Regions from separate parts of the Dorea acetigenes genome, predicted to be linked through region 2. Evidence: riboswitches for the same ligand, from Rfam matches in the RefSeq annotation. Region 2 holds a riboswitch; the other holds the start of a gene.

Region 1 (7,896 bases), on a different contig from region 2:
ACACAGATGGGTGAGATTGACCCGGAGATTAATCCGGAACTTCCGGCGGATTTTAAAGTGGACTGCGGATATATTCTTGTAAATGCTGCTGAGTGTGAACCGGGACTGGAGCACAATATCAGACAGATTGAAGAGCAGTGCGACAAAGTAGTGCGCGGTGTGAAATACTGTATGGAAATTACACATGCAGACAAGGCTATTTTCGCAATTAAGAAGAAGAATCAGAAGGCGATTAAGACATTGCAGAAAGCGCTGGAAAGCGAACCTGCGATTTCCATGCATCTGCTGCCGGATATTTATCCGATGGGCGAGGAGCGTGCGGTGGTAAGAGAGTGCCTTGGCGTGAATCTTACAACGACACAGCTTCCATCTGCTGCAAGATCTGTTGTAGTCAATCTGGAGACAGCGGCGAAGGTTGCAGAGGCAGTTGATGAGAAGAAACCGTGTATTTCTAAGAATCTGACCGTCCGCGGCAAGCTGGTGGGCGGCAATGGAGCACATGTATTTATGGATGTTCCGGTAGGCGTAAGCGTTGGAGAACTGATCGAGCGCGCAGGCGGAATTGACGGCAAGTATGGCGAGATTATCATGGGCGGAGCATTTACCGGCAAGTCTACAGAGTTGGACGAGCCTATCACGAAGACGACCGGCGGAATTATCGTTACGGTTGAGTTCCCGGATCTCCATGGGGCGAATGTAGGAATCCTTGTCTGTGCATGCGGCGGAAGCGAGGCGCGTATGCGGGAGATTGCGGAAAAGATGAATGGTAAGGTTGTGTCTGTCTGCAGATGTAAGCAGGCGATTGAGAATAAGCCGGGGGCACCGCTTAAGTGTTTAAGACCCGGTAATTGTCCGGGACAGGTTAAGAACAACATGCAGTTTAAGAAGGACAAGTGCGAGTATATTATTATCGGCAACTGTTCCGACTGCTCCAATACGGTTATGGCATCCGGTCCTAAGATGGGACTTAAAGTCTTCCATCAGACAGACCATGCGATGCGGAGTGTTGGACATGCCTTGTATAGAAGCCTGAAGGTTTCCAAACAGGTGAGCCAGGACATTGATTTTTAAATCTGCAAAATCTGCAGAGTGTTTGTTGGTATTACTATTGCAGGCGGCAGTGTGAAAGACCCCCGATTCTTTTGCAGAGGAGGGCGCAAGGTTCTCCCGGAAGCCGTATGCGATTGTATATATACATTACATTAACATGTAAACCAAATAAGGAGGGAAAACAATATGTCAATTACAGCTGAAACAGCTAAAGCTCATGCTCATGATCCTGCGGTTTTATGTTGTAGAGCCGAAGCCGGCATTACAATTGAACCTGCGAATCTGGAAGATCCTGCGATTTTCGATGATTTGGTAGATTCAGGATTATTGAACCTCGATGGTTGCCTGACTATCGAAGAAGTTTTAGGAGCAACACTTACAAAAACATGTGATTCTCTTGCTCCGTTGACCGTTGATGTATTAGATGGAGTAAAGGCTCCGTCAGCACCTGCGGCAGAAGAAGAGGAGGAAGCTGTAGAGGAGGCACCGGCTCCGGCAGCACCGGTTGCGCCGGTTGCAGCAGCACCGACAGCAGGAGGAATGCTGAAAATCCACATCGGAGAAGGTAAAGATATTGACCTTCAGATTCCGGTTGGAGCACTTGGCGGCGGCGCGGCAGTAGCAGAAATTGCACCTGCGGCACCTGTGGCAGCAGCGGCAGGAGCAGAAGCTCCGGCAGCAGAAGCGGAAGAAGAGAAGGTTGTAAGATCTTTAACAAGAAAGCATTTTAAGATCACAGAGGTTAAGAGAGGACCGGAGACGAAGATTGAAGGAACAACTCTTTACATCCGTGAAGGAATTGAAGCAGATGTTATCGCAGATCAGGAACTGGTTAAAGATTTCCATCTGGAAATCATCACTCCGGATTTATATCACACATACTCTGAGACGATCATGGATGTTCAGCCGATCGCTACGAAAGAGGGCGACAGCGACATCGGAACAGGCGTTACCAGAGTGCTGGACGGCGTTGTTATGATGCTGACAGGTACAGATGAAGGTGGAGTTCAGATTGGTGAGTTCGGTTCTTCTGAAGGATATCTGGATGAGAATATCATGTGGGGACGTCCGGGATGCCCGGATAAAGGAGAAATCTTTATCAAAGGTAATATTATCATTCAGGAGAAGACGAATATGGAACGCCGTGGGCCTATGGCAGCTCACACAGCGTTTGATATTATCACACAGGAAATCCGCGAAGTTATGAAGAAGCTTGACGAGAGCCTGGTTGTTGACACCCAGGAACTGAAGCAGGTTCGCCGTCCCGGAAAGAAGAAAGTTGTTATCGTTAAGGAAATCATGGGACAGGGAGCTATGCATGACAACTTCATTCTTCCTGTAGAGCCAGTCGGCGTTCTTGGCGCAAGAGCGAACGTAGACCTTGGAAATGTTCCGGTTTGTGTATCTCCGCTGGAAGTTCTTGATGGATGTATCCATGCATTGACTTGTATCGGACCTGCATCAAAAGAGATGTCCAGACATTACTGGAGAGAGCCATTGGTTCTGGAAGCTCTTCATGATGAAGAGGTTGACCTCTGCGGCGTGGTATTCGTAGGATCACCTCAGATTAACGCAGAAAAGTTCTATGTATCTAAGCGTGTAGGACACACTGTAGAGATGATGGATGTTGACGGAGCGTTTGTTACAACAGAAGGTTTCGGTAACAACCATATTGACTTCGCAAGCCATATTGAGCAGATTGGTATGAGAGGAATCCCGGTAGTTGGTATGTCTTTCTGTGCAGTACAGGGTGCGCTCGTTGTTGGTAACAAGTATATGACATATATGGTTGACAACAATAAGTCTGAATCCGGTATTGAAAATGAAGTACTTGGATGTAATACCCTTGCTCCGGAAGATGCAGTCCGCGCACTTGCTATGCTGAAGACAGCTATGGCGGGAGAAGAAGTAAAGGCTGCTGAGAAGAAGTGGAATCCAAACGTCAAGTCTACAAATGTTGAATTAATTGAAGCTGCTTATGGCAAGAAGTTAGAGCTTGAGGATAATGAACAGTCTCTGCCGATGAGCCAGAAGCGTAAAGAGAAATATGACTAATTCAGGTGTTTAAAGAATGAACAATGAAGGCTTGAAATATGGCGATAAAATCATTTACATGGAGGGTGTTGTAGTAGAGGTTGATGATTGCAGTATCAGTGTCGACTTAAAAGGGCGCCTGGGATTTTTTAAAGCGCCGAAGCGGATGTTTATCTGCGATACGGAACCCAAAGTGGGACAGGAGTTCGGATGGAATATGAGTTTCCCGGAACAGCTTAGTCCTGAAGTAAATGAAAAATATGTCAGCAACATGGAAAAAGAACGACGCAAACAAGAAGAAATGCGTAAGCGTTTGGATAATAAGGAGGTCTAAAAATGAGTTTAACGGTTGTTAAAGGTTTACAATCTGAAATATTCGTTCCTATTACTCCGCCGTCTGTATGGACTCCTGTAACAAAAGAGCTTAAGGATATGTCTATTGCTCTTGCTACAGCGGCAGGTGTTCATAAGAAATCCCAGGAAAGATTTAATCTTGCTGGTGACTTTACGTGGAGAAAGATAGAGAACACAACGCCATCCAGTGAGTTAATGGTATCTCACGGCGGCTATGATAACAGTGATGTTAACAAGGACATTAACTGTATGTTCCCAATTGACAGAATCCATGAGTTAGCAGCAGAAGGATTCATCAGAGCTTGTGCTCCTGTTCATGCTGGATTCATGGGCGGCGGCGGAAACCAGGAAAAGTTTAAAGGCGAGACTGGTCCGGCTATCGCACAGATGTTTAAAGAAGAGGACGTTGACGCAGTAGTTCTCACCGCTGGATGAGGAACCTGCCACCGCTCTGCAGTATTGGTGCAGAGAGCGATTGAAGAAGCTGGAATTCCTACAATTATTATTGCAGCTCTTCCGCCGGTTGTTCGTCAGACCGGTACTCCTCGTGCAGTTGCTCCGTTGGTACCTATGGGTGCTAATGCAGGTGGACCGCACAATGTTGAACAGCAGACACAGATTGTAAAAGCGACACTGGAGCAGTTGGTAGAAATCCAGACTCCTGGAAAGATTGTTCCGCTGCCATTTGAGTATGTAGCAAAGATCTAATGTCTATGAAGGGCAGATGTATAACATCTGCCCTTTTATGATATAAAAAATCAAAACAATATATTGGAAAAAAATATGAGATATTGTATAATATAAAATATGAATTGCTATGGAGGTGACGTGAAATTGGCTGATGAAATCAAAGATCTGCGGCGTTTGGTAATCAAAGCGTTCCACATGACAGATGTGGAGTGGGGCGAGCATAATGATATTACAGTAGACGGGCATATGACGGTTAGCAAAGAAATGATTGACCAACTGGTGGCTGAGGAAGAATTTCTGGAAAAGATTGATATTCAGATTATTAAGCCGGGCGATCATGATCGCTGGACGAATACCATTATGGATATTATTCCGATTTCTACTAAGGTTCTTGGAAAGCTTGGAGAAGGGATTACCCACACGATTACCGGAGTCTATGTGATGCTTACCGGAGTGGATGTGAATGGCAAGCAGTGCCATGAATTTGGATCATCGGAAGGGAATCTGAAGGAGAAGCTTTATTTAAATCGGGCCGGTACGCCGGGAGACGATGATTATATTATTTCCTTTGATGTTACGCTGGCTGCGGGCATGGGACAGGAAAGACCGGGTCCTACGGCGGCTCACCGCGCCTGTGACAAGTTTATTCAGTCCTACCGCGATAAAATGAAGAAGTTTAAGGGCGATAAGTGTACGGAAAGGCATGAGTATCATGATATTGTGCGGCCGGGCAAGAAACGTGTTCTGATTATTAAACAGGTGGCAGGACAGGGAGCAATGTATGATACACATTTGTTTGCAAAAGAACCTTCTGGTGTGGAAGGCGGAAAATCTATCATTGATATGGGGAATATGCCGGTTATTCTGACTCCGAATGAATACCGCGACGGCATGATTCGTTCCATGCAGTAGGAGGTGTGTAAGAATGGGAATTGGTCCTTCAACAAAAGAAACATCGTTACATCATTTTAGGGATCCACTTTTGGAGGTAGTATCGGAAGATACGGATTTGGATCTGATGGGCGTGATGCTGGTAGGTTCGCCTGACGGCAATGAAGATAAGATGCTGGTAGGCACGAGAGCGGCTGTGTGGGCGGAATGTATGCGCGCAGACGGCGTTATCCTTTCCTGTGACGGATGGGGAAACAGCCATGTGGATTATACGAATACCATTGAACAGATTGGTACGCGCGGCATTCCGGTAACAGGTATTACCTTTAATGGTACGGTTGCCCAGTTCGTCGTTGTAAATGATTATCTTGATGCCATCGTAGATATTAATAAGAGTGCGACTGGTGAGGAGACGGATGTTGTGGGCGAGAACAACATGGACCGCATTGACTGCCTGAAAGCGAAAGCACTTCTGAAGCTTAAGATGCGCAAGAAAGATCAAGAAGGTAAATAAAAGCAGAAGCAATAGAGGGGCGCTTTGATGTAAGGCGTCCTTTTTATATGAAAAATTTTAATATACATATTGGGATTGCCAATAAATATAAAGTGCTTAAGTGGAAAAATCCTCGAAAATAGGGTGTTTTTAAGAAAATGTGAAAAAATCAACAATAATGTGAAAAAATAGCCAAACTTTTATGGTTGTATTGCACAAAAAAGACGTTGACAAATGAAAATACGATGGATATAATAAGGGCAAATCAAGGATAGGTAATTGGTTGATGAATTCAAGAGAGATCCTGGTATGATTTGCAGGACGCCGAAGGGGCAAGAGGAGATTTGAAACTCTCAGGCAAAAGGAATTGAATTCGGACAAAGCTCTGGAGGACAGACGACAGGGAACTGAAACATTCATTTAGATGAATGTTCCGGTTCCTTTTTTATAGTATAGGAAAGTTTTCGCTTTCCTATACTATAAAAGGCTCTGACAGACTTTATATACCAGGAAAAGGAGGAGCAAAAATGGAATTGAAGACACCATTGTATGACGCACATGTAAAAGCCGGAGGAAAGATCGTGCCGTTTGGCGGATATTTATTGCCGGTACAGTATGAGGCGGGGGTAATCAAAGAACATATGGCGGTCCGCACTCAGGCAGGACTGTTCGATGTATCTCACATGGGAGAGGTGCTGTGTGAGGGCAAGGATGCACTTGCGAATCTTCAAATGATTTTGACGAATAACTTTGACAATATGGTGGACGGACAGGCAAGGTACAGTCCCATGTGTAATGAAGATGGCGGTACGGTTGATGACCTTATTGTTTATAAGAAATCAGATGAGCATTATTTTATTGTTGTGAATGCGGCAAATAAGGATAAGGATTATCAGTGGATGCTTGCTCATCAGTTTGGTGAGGTGACATTTACCGATGTGTCTGAGCATTATGCGCAGCTTGCATTGCAGGGTCCGAAGGCAATGGAGATTTTGAAAAAACTTACGGCGGAGGAAAATATTCCGAAAAAGTATTATCACGCTGTATTTGACACAGAGGTTGCAGGAATCCCGTGTATTATTTCCAAGACAGGATATACAGGGGAAGACGGTGTAGAGCTTTATCTTGACAGCGCTGATGCGGAGAAGATGTGGGATATTCTTTTGGAGAATGGAAAAGAAGAAGGGCTGATCCCCTGTGGGCTGGGAGCAAGAGATACGCTTCGTATGGAAGCGGCAATGCCGCTTTACGGACATGAGATGGATGATACGGTATCCCCATTGGAGACGGGGCTGGGATTTGCCGTGAAAATGGCAAAGGAAGATTTTATCGGTAAGGCAGCTCTGGAAGACAAGAAAGCGCCTCAGAGAAAGCGTATTGGCCTGAAAGTAACTGGGCGCGGAATTATCAGAGAGCATCAGGATGTTTTTAAGGACGGATGTAAGATCGGAATTACCACTTCCGGTACGCACTGCCCATATCTTGGGTATCCCATTGCAATGGCGCTGGTGGAAGAAGGAACGGCGGAGATCGGCGATAAGTTAGAGGCAGAAGTAAGAGGGCGTAAAGTGGAAGCTGAGGTTGTGGCGCTTCCGTTTTATAAAAGAAGTAAATAATCATTATAAAGAGAAAAGGAGACAGGAACAATGGAAGTAAGAGAAGGATTATTATATTCAAAATCACATGAGTGGGTAAAGGAAGAGGGAGATGTTGCAGTAATTGGACTTACTGATTTTGCACAGTCAGAGCTTGGAGATCTGGTATTCGTAAATCTCCCGGAAGAAGAGGATGAAGTTACGGTAGGAGAAGCATTTTCAGATGTAGAGTCTGTAAAAGCAGTATCTGACGTATATTCACCGGTATCCGGCGTGGTATGTGAAGTGAACGAAGAACTTCTGGATGCGCCAGAGAGAATCAATGAGGCTCCATATGATGCATGGTTTGTAAAAGTAAAAGACATTACAGATAAAGAAGAACTTTTGACAGCGGAAGAGTACAAGGCATTTGTAGAGAGCGAAGAATAAAAGAAGGGCGGTGGACGCTTTATGGGAAATTATATTCCTGGAACGAAGCAGGAACAAAAGGAAATGCTTGCTGAGATAGGCTTTGAGTCTATGGAAGATTTATTCGGGCATATTCCGGATGAAGTAAAGGTGAAAGACGGGCTTCATATTCCAGAAGGAATGTCGGAGCTGGAAGTCAGAAGAAAGATGAGCCAGATAGCGGCAAAGAATAAAGTGTTCCCTGTGATTTTCAGAGGAGCAGGCGCGTATCGGCATTATATTCCATCTGTTGTAAAGAGCGTAATATCCAAAGAAAACCTGGTAACGGCATATACGCCATACCAGGCAGAGATTAGTCAGGGAATCTTGCAGTCTATTTTT
Region 2 (7,896 bases):
CAGTCCTCTAAAATCGGCAGCCCCTTCTTGATATGATCTTTCCCGTTCATTCCTAGCTTTGCCGTACATCCGCCGGATGTAACAACAACTGTCTTGTACGCGCCGGATTTTACTAATGCCGCAGCCTCAATCACTGCATGGGTCGGAGCCGCACAGAAGCCTCTTGCATCAGAGCCAGTCGCGTTGACAAGCCCCGCAACCTCTGCCGCCGCTTTTGCAAAGTTGCCGCCGCCCCTCTGGTTCATGTCTCCACATGCTTCCTCCGCACAGTCGATAACATACTCTACTTCCGCTTTATCAATTCCTGCATTGCGTACGGCATAGAGAAGAGCCAACACACTGGACGCCTTGCTCATTAAGTTCTCATGCATTACATGAGCGGATAAATTAACGTCAATATCATGGGCTCTCTTTACACATCCTACTAATTTTCCATCATGGTATAAGCCTTCCGCATGTTCTTCCTTTACAAAATGCTCAATCTCACTGAGTTCTACACCTTCATGGATTCTGCCTGCAATGTCATCTGTAATGATCGGGTTTGCCGCAAATGCATCTTTATATTTAGCAACAAACTCTTTATCCAGTCTTACAACCTCGAACATGTCGCTTGCCTGTACCAGGAACAAAAATTCTTCCTGTGGCATAATCTCGCCATATTTACCATAACGGTCTGCCCCTTCTTTTTTCTTGTCATACCAGGGGAACTCCACCTCTGCCAGCTCATCGGGATGGACATTACCGATATAGGTCTGGTTCGGCCAATAACTCACTGCTTCCTCATAAGAACGCAGGTTCTTCGGCACTTCTTTTAAATACTCCGATTCCGGATTCACGATTTTTTCTGTTGTCTGGGTCGTCCCATTATATAAAACCATATCAGGTGTATGTACTAACACATAACTTGCACCTTTTATTACACTGTTCATTGGTCTTCCACCTTTCTTTGACGGCTACATTGATTATGGCTTCTATCTGCATCTGATATAAGGAAATGTGCTGTCCCCAGCACATTTCCCGTTTTAGACGCTTAGCAATTAAAATTTACAGAACTCTTCTCTGATGGCGGTCATCTCTCCGATGATATCATCTACGTCAAGCACCATTTCCATCATGCTTACCTGTTCGTCATAAACAGCTTCGTCAAACTCTTCTTTCATCTCCGGCTCACATACGTGATATACCCTGAGTCCAAGCTGGACCCCTGTCAATGGACCTGCGAAAGTAGGATCTCCTGCTGTTACAGTTTCTGCTGCAAGCCCTGCAGCTTCTCCTTCTGCTGCGCCGAGAACGACTACCAGGTTCTCTGCACCGTATTCTTCAGCAAACTCCTTTACTCTCTTCTGATTCTCTAAGTCCATTGCGCCTGCGCTCGTTCAGACAAAACATTCCGTCGATGAAAATACAACTTCCGCGCCTGCTGTTTTCACACATTCAGCAATAGCCGGTCCTGGAATTCCATCACGGTCTCCGATAATTATTGCTTTTTTCCCTTCTAAAATAGCCATAACTATGCGTCTCCTTTCTACTTGTAATGCTTTTATATATGATAAAGAAACTCTCTACTGTCTAGATGTATTTCTTAATCATCGCTTCAATTGTCTCTGGTGTACAGTCATCTTTTACCAACTCTTCCACCTTTTCACCGCCTTTATAGATTGCCATTACAGGAAGTCCGAGAACCTTCTGTGCAATTGCAAGACGGCGCGCTTTCGTTGTGTTCAGAGATGTGAATTTCATCTTATCCCCATAAGTTTCTGCAAATTCATGTACCTTCGGCATCAACGCCTGGCATGGAACACATCCGTCACCGTAAAAGTCTACGAATACATATCCTTCTGCCTCCAACACCTCTGCCGCAAAATTTGTTTTGTCTAAATCTACCATTGGTTTCTCCTCCTTTTGAGTTCTTATTGTTTGTATGTTTTAGAAGTAATCTGACATACTTCTTTCAACCTGTACAGCAGCAATTGCGCCATCTGCCGCCGCTGTCACAACCTGTCTCAGGCTTTTGATGCGTACGTCTCCCGCAGCATACACGCCCGGAATATTGGTATGCATGTCATCATCTGTCTTAATATATCCTCTCTCATCCATGTCGATGCTTCCCTCAAACAGCTTACTGTTCGGGACAGTCCCTATGAACCCGAATACACCGAACATTCCGTCTTCTTCATCTGCCTCTACTGTTGTTATTTCTCCCGTCTTTACGTTCTTCACTTTCATCCACTGGAGAATGTCGTCTCCGCCCACTTCTTCCACAACAGTATCCCACATGAATTCAAGTTTCGGATTCTTGAATGCTTTTTCCTGAATAGATTTTGCTGCACGGAGTTCGTTACGTCTGTGGATAATGGTAACCTTTCTTGCAAATTTCGTAAGATACATTGCTTCTTCTACTGCAGAATCTCCGCCGCCTACCACATACACTTCAAAATCCTCAAAGAAGTTCGCATCACAGGTCGCACAGTAAGAAACGCCCTTGCCCATGTATTCAGCCTCGCCCTTACATCCAATCGGACGCGCATGCGCACCGGTAGCAATGATTACATTTCTTCCCTGGTACTCTGCCGTCGCACTCTTTAACACCTTCACTTCTCCCTCCAGGGAAACCTCCGTTATCGTGTCAGATACACGCTCTGCGCCAAACTTCGCAGCCTGCTCTGTCATCCTTGCTATCAGGGACGGCCCGGATTCACCTTCTACAATCTGCCCCGGATAGTTCTCGATTTCATCTGTAATCGCAATCTGTCCGCCGTCCTGGCCTTTTTCGATAATCAGAACGGAAAGGCGGCTTCTTCCCGCGTACAGTCCCGCCGCCAGACCGGCAGGCCCCGCACCCAGGACAATAACATCATAAATCTTACTCATCTTTGTCATTCTCCTTTTCTTTTAAGCAGTAATATCTACTTTACTCTGCCCGGCAAGAGCGCGCCGGGCACTTTCTTCATTTAATCAAAAATCGTCTGTCCGTCAACCTCTGTTGTCAAAGCGTCAAGTGCTTTCTCAACAATATGACGGCGGAGCGCTTTTTCCTCTGCTTTATCCAATGCAGGATTTCCAAGAGGATGTGGGATTGCAATAGCTGGAACAATTCTGTTCGCGCCAACTGTCATAGAAATAGGAGTTACTGTACAAACATGTACAACCGGAATTCCGGCTCTCTCAATTTCTTTCACCATCGTTGCACCGCAACGAGTACAGGTACCTCAAGTGGAGGTGAGAATTACAGCGTCTACTCCGTCTGCAACCAACTTCTTGGAAAACTCATCTGCAAAAGCTTTTGCGGATGCAACGGCCGTACCATTACCTGTTGTTGTGTAGAACAAGTGATGTAATTCTCCGATAATTCCTTCCTTCTCCATATCACGAAGTACATCCACCGGAAGAACGCGGTCAGAATCTTCGTTAGCATACACCGGGTCATATCCTCCGTGAGCCGTCTCATAGGTCTCTTCGGTCAGATCCATAACGCCTGTAATATCATATTCTCCATAGTGAGACGCACTGGAACTTTCAATATGATCCGGATTTCCTTTCGGAACGATACCACCAGAAGTAACAAGTGCGATTTTAGCATGTGCAAGATCCTTTACTGCCGGGTTTGGATCCACTCTATCAAAATCCGGCATTGGGAATTCTGTCTCAAATGGCTTGTCAGCCAACTTTTTAAGCAGCATTTTCACTGCTCTCTGAGATCCTCTCTCTTTTTCAAAAAAGTTTACACGAACACCATTTGGCATATAACCTTCTTCACAAGATGCACCGATTGTCTCACCTTTTGCAAGCTTTAATGCAAGAGGAGCCATCTTCTTAACCGCATCTCTCATACCTGCCGCATTGTTCTTGGTAGAAATCATATATACCTGATTCTTGAACATATCAGCGCCCGGATTCTCTACATACATACCTGTAACAGCCGGGATTCCAAGCTCTTCCTGAACCGCTGCTGCAATTGTACCGCAAGCAACACCGTAACGGCCTGCATTGAATGCCGGACCTGCTATAAATACATCCGGAGCCTGTTCCTTTACCCATGCAAGGATATCCGCTTTCGCTTTCTCCAGATTTTCGTTAAAATATGAGTCACCGCAGACAACTGTCGCAATAATCTCTGCTTCATCTTTAAAATTCGTTGTAAGCGCCATACCCGGTCCAACCACTTCGCCAACACGGATTTCTGCCGGATAATCAGCTTTTTCTTCTCCACCAATCTGTGCAAAGAACTGATTGATGTAATGAACCACTTTAATCTTAGCCATGTTCTTATCCTCCCTTCTATCTTGCGCTCAGCTTGTTGAAACCTGTCTCATTTGTTGCACCTGTAAGTACCTGAAGTTCAACCTCAAGAGAGCCGTCCTCCCGAAGTGTCTCTTCACTTGCACCCGCAATCTTTGTTACATAATCCAATGTTCCAATTACTTTATCAAGCTTTGGCAGGATAATTACCTGGTTTGCATTACCGCCGGTTACAACTGCATCGGCAGCCGGATCAGCATCTGCAAGAGACTGTGACTTACCGTCACGTCCTGCATACTCATCTGTAATAATAACCGTCTTAACTCCCTCAGCCTCAATCTTTTTACAGTTCATGATAAGGTCTGTATCCGGGTTTCCAAATCCTTCCTGAGATACAATAACACCATCCAAATCTAACATTTTACAAATCTTTGCTGTCCAATCAGAAGAACGCATTTTATCTGCAAGATATACATTTTCATTGGTGATAATCTGACATACAAAATTAATCGTTTTTCCGTGCTGTTCAAACAAGTCATGCACAACCGGATTGTTCTGATGTACATAAGTCGGGTTCTTATCACATGCAGATACACAGTTACCGGACACAATCGCACCGTCCATAACCTCTGTCGGGCTCATAATCGTAGGAACAATCTTCTTTGCATCCACGCCATATACGTATGTATCATGAAGAAGTCCCTGACTCTGAAGCATCTGGACATAGGCAACTCTCGGAAGCTCCGGATATTTTTCCATACCTTCTTTTATCGTACATGTCTCATAAACCTTTGTCTCATCCGGAGTAAGTTCACGTGCCAGTTCTCCAATATATGTGGCAACTCTGAATCCTGCGAACCTTACAGCAGCTTCATAATCATGCTGTTTGATTCCATCGACGGGCTCACATACCATAACAAGATTCAATGTCTTAGAAAACGGAGTATAATCAGCTCCTGGACCCGTCATATCAATAATACCTTCCTGGAATCCAACGATTCTTCCTGCTGTTACAACTGCCATCCCCTTTAATGCATAGGTTTTTCCGCTTCCAACAGTATCAACTTTGGCAATGACGCCTGGGAAGATTCCCCCTCTTCCTTCTACCTTTACACGTGGTTCAATTACATCCTTAACGGGTGTGATTCTTACAGACTCGCCCGGTTTTGCGATATCAAATGATGCGCTCTTAATCTTTTCATCTTCAAGAGCAACTGCCCTAACGGCCTCTTCGGATACATAAAGGATTCCGTCTTCAATCTTAGACTCTGCTGCGAACTGAATATCCTTAATGTATATGTGTCCCATTTCTAACTTCACTGTAAATTCCCTCCTTTTAATATTGATATTATTGTTAAAGCTCTTCGCTATTACAACCCTCTTGGGTGATTACAAAGTATCTGCCGACGCCATGGCACTTTCTAATAATGTCCAGTCAATCAATTGAAAATCCTGATATACCTCCGGTTTATATTTGTCTGCTTTCATCATAAACTTTCGGCACGCTTGTATCGCATTTTCAATTAACTTCAGAGAATCGGCATCCACATCCCTCCTTTGCCGGCTTATTAAAATGGATTTGTATGGCGTTTCATTGGGTTTGACACTGCCCGACAATGGATGTGTCAAAAGCACATGTCCTTCATGTATTCTGTCCCGGGTTTCCCGCAGAATCTCTTCATATGAAACGTCTTTATAAATAATCTCCCGGCTGTTCTCAAGATTCTTAACAACCAACGGATTATTCGTAACTATAACATAGGGAGTTCTCATATCAGTTTGCCTCTTTTCCAAAAACTCTTACCTAAATCTCAACTAAAAAAGGACGATGCAAACACGGATACGTGCCATCGTCCTTTCTGTCTTTTGCCCTGATAGCTTCGTTTCCATAAACAAAAGCTTATTATCATTTCAACACAAGATTCAGAATGCAGTCCTTTTTCCAGTCCTTTTGCCTGAAAGTTTCACCCAGATCATGTTCACCTCCATCATCCCGGCTTGCCTCTTCGGCGGCCGCCTAACGGCTCTCTCTTGAAAAAAATCATCCCGCTATTCACTTAATATATAGATATTATAAATATTTGTTATTGTTTTATTCTATAGTAACTGATTGTTAGTTTTTTTGCAATAGTTTCAAAAGATTTTCCTGTTTTTTGTAATATTGCACAAACCACGCTCTGCATTTTCATTAAAAATTACTTTTTCTTTGGTTTAAAGTTTTTAAAATAATCCTCATGCACCTGTTTAATCACACCAGTCAGTGCAAACAATGCCAGAATATTCGGAATAACCATCAACGAATTAAATGTATCCTGCATGGTCCAAACAAGTTCAACTTCAGCAAGAGAACCAAGGAACACACACACTGCCGCAAGAACAGCATACACTTTTACTGCCTTTGGTCCAAACAAATATTTGATATTCGCCTGTCCAAAGAAATACCATCCGAGGATTGTAGAAAATGCAAAGAACAGCATACATACTGCAATAAAAACATCTCCGCCTTTTCCATACAGCGTAGAGAAAGCATACTGGCTCAGCTCCGCGCCCGTCAATCCCGTCGGAATAGAATGAGTCGTGATAATTACAAAAGCTGTTAGGTTCAGGATAACAAACGTATCAATGAACACGCCAATCATAGCCACAAATCCTTGTTCTGCCGGATGATCTACCTTTGCAACCGCATGTGCATGGGGTGTGGAACCCATACCGGCTTCGTTAGAAAAAAGTCCACGTGCAACACCTTTCGTCAAAGCAAGCTTCACCGTTGCTCCGGCAGCGCCGCCAACAATAGAAGAAGGCGCAAAAGCTCCTACAATAATTGCATGGAAAGCATATGGAATTTCCTTAAAATTAAAAATAATTACAATCAAAGCGCCTACGATATAAAGAGCTGCCATAACCGGAACAATCAGCTCCGTAATTTTAGCAATGCGTCCCATACCGCCCATAAATACAAACAACGCTACAACAGCGATTATCAACCCCATAATCCACTGCGGAATTCCAAAAGCAGTATTCCATGCCGCTGCGATGGAATTGGACTGTACGGCATTTCCCATGAAGCCTAATGCCAAAACAATCAGCACTGCAAAAATCCCTGCCAAAACTTTACCTGCCGTTCCCTTAAACGCTGCGCGGATATAGTATACCGGACCGCCCGTTACAACTCCGTCAGAGCCAACCTGCTTATACTTCTGCGCCATGAGTGCTTCTGCATAGATAGTTGCCATTCCCAAAAAAGCAGCAATCCACATCCAAAAAATCGCTCCGGGTCCTCCAATAGCAATCGCCGTTGCCGCCCCGGCAATATTTCCCGTACCAACCTGGGCCGCAATCGCTGTCGCCAACGCCTGGAAGGAAGACATCCCATCCTTATCTGCCGAACCCTTTTTGTTAAAAAGTCCACCAAATGTCCTTCTCATTCCTTCGCCAAAACCTTTTACTTGGATAAAACCAAGTTTGACAGAAAACCAAATACCGCCGCCAAGAAGAGCAACAATAAGTATGTAGTTAGAAAGATAACTGCCAATCGTTGAAAATATGTCGTTTAATATTTTTTCCACAACATTACCCCCTTTTCTCATAGATTATATTAATATATTCATTTATTATATCTATATTAACATTTTTGTAAATTTTATTCAATATCTTGTA

The links. Region 2 has a riboswitch for glycine ahead of OCV99_RS03960 (GrdX family protein). Riboswitches for the same ligand answer to the same signal wherever they lie in the genome.
Region 1: it holds a riboswitch for glycine, as region 2 does, so the genes downstream of both, gcvT (glycine cleavage system aminomethyltransferase GcvT) here and OCV99_RS03960 (GrdX family protein) in region 2, are expected to answer to the same signal.

The regions. Positions count from the first base shown of each region.
Region 1 is NZ_JAOQJU010000003.1:97,355-105,250, reverse strand. Features, by position in the region: gene OCV99_RS04970 (proline reductase-associated electron transfer protein PrdC) at 1-1,071, shown strand, start outside; gene prdA (D-proline reductase (dithiol) proprotein PrdA) at 1,237-3,105, shown strand; gene OCV99_RS04960 (CBO2463/CBO2479 domain-containing protein) at 3,122-3,418, shown strand; gene OCV99_RS18475 (glycine/sarcosine/betaine reductase selenoprotein B family protein) at 3,421-3,873, shown strand; gene OCV99_RS18470 (proline reductase) at 3,901-4,146, shown strand; gene prdD (proline reductase cluster protein PrdD) at 4,273-5,040, shown strand; gene OCV99_RS04945 (glycine/sarcosine/betaine reductase component B subunit) at 5,054-5,533, shown strand; glycine riboswitch at 5,796-5,892, shown strand; gene gcvT (glycine cleavage system aminomethyltransferase GcvT) at 6,040-7,128, shown strand; gene gcvH (glycine cleavage system protein GcvH) at 7,159-7,536, shown strand; gene gcvPA (aminomethyl-transferring glycine dehydrogenase subunit GcvPA) at 7,558-7,896, shown strand, end outside.
Region 2 is NZ_JAOQJU010000002.1:293,403-301,298, forward strand. Features, by position in the region: gene grdC (glycine/sarcosine/betaine reductase complex component C subunit beta) at 1-929, opposite strand, end outside; gene grdA (glycine/sarcosine/betaine reductase complex selenoprotein A) at 1,038-1,508, opposite strand; gene trxA (thioredoxin TrxA) at 1,570-1,887, opposite strand; gene trxB (thioredoxin-disulfide reductase) at 1,927-2,871, opposite strand; gene grdB (glycine reductase complex selenoprotein B) at 2,952-4,262, opposite strand; gene OCV99_RS03955 (glycine/sarcosine/betaine reductase component B subunit) at 4,279-5,559, opposite strand; gene OCV99_RS03960 (GrdX family protein) at 5,629-6,012, opposite strand; glycine riboswitch at 6,173-6,283, opposite strand; gene OCV99_RS03965 (alanine/glycine:cation symporter family protein) at 6,435-7,826, opposite strand.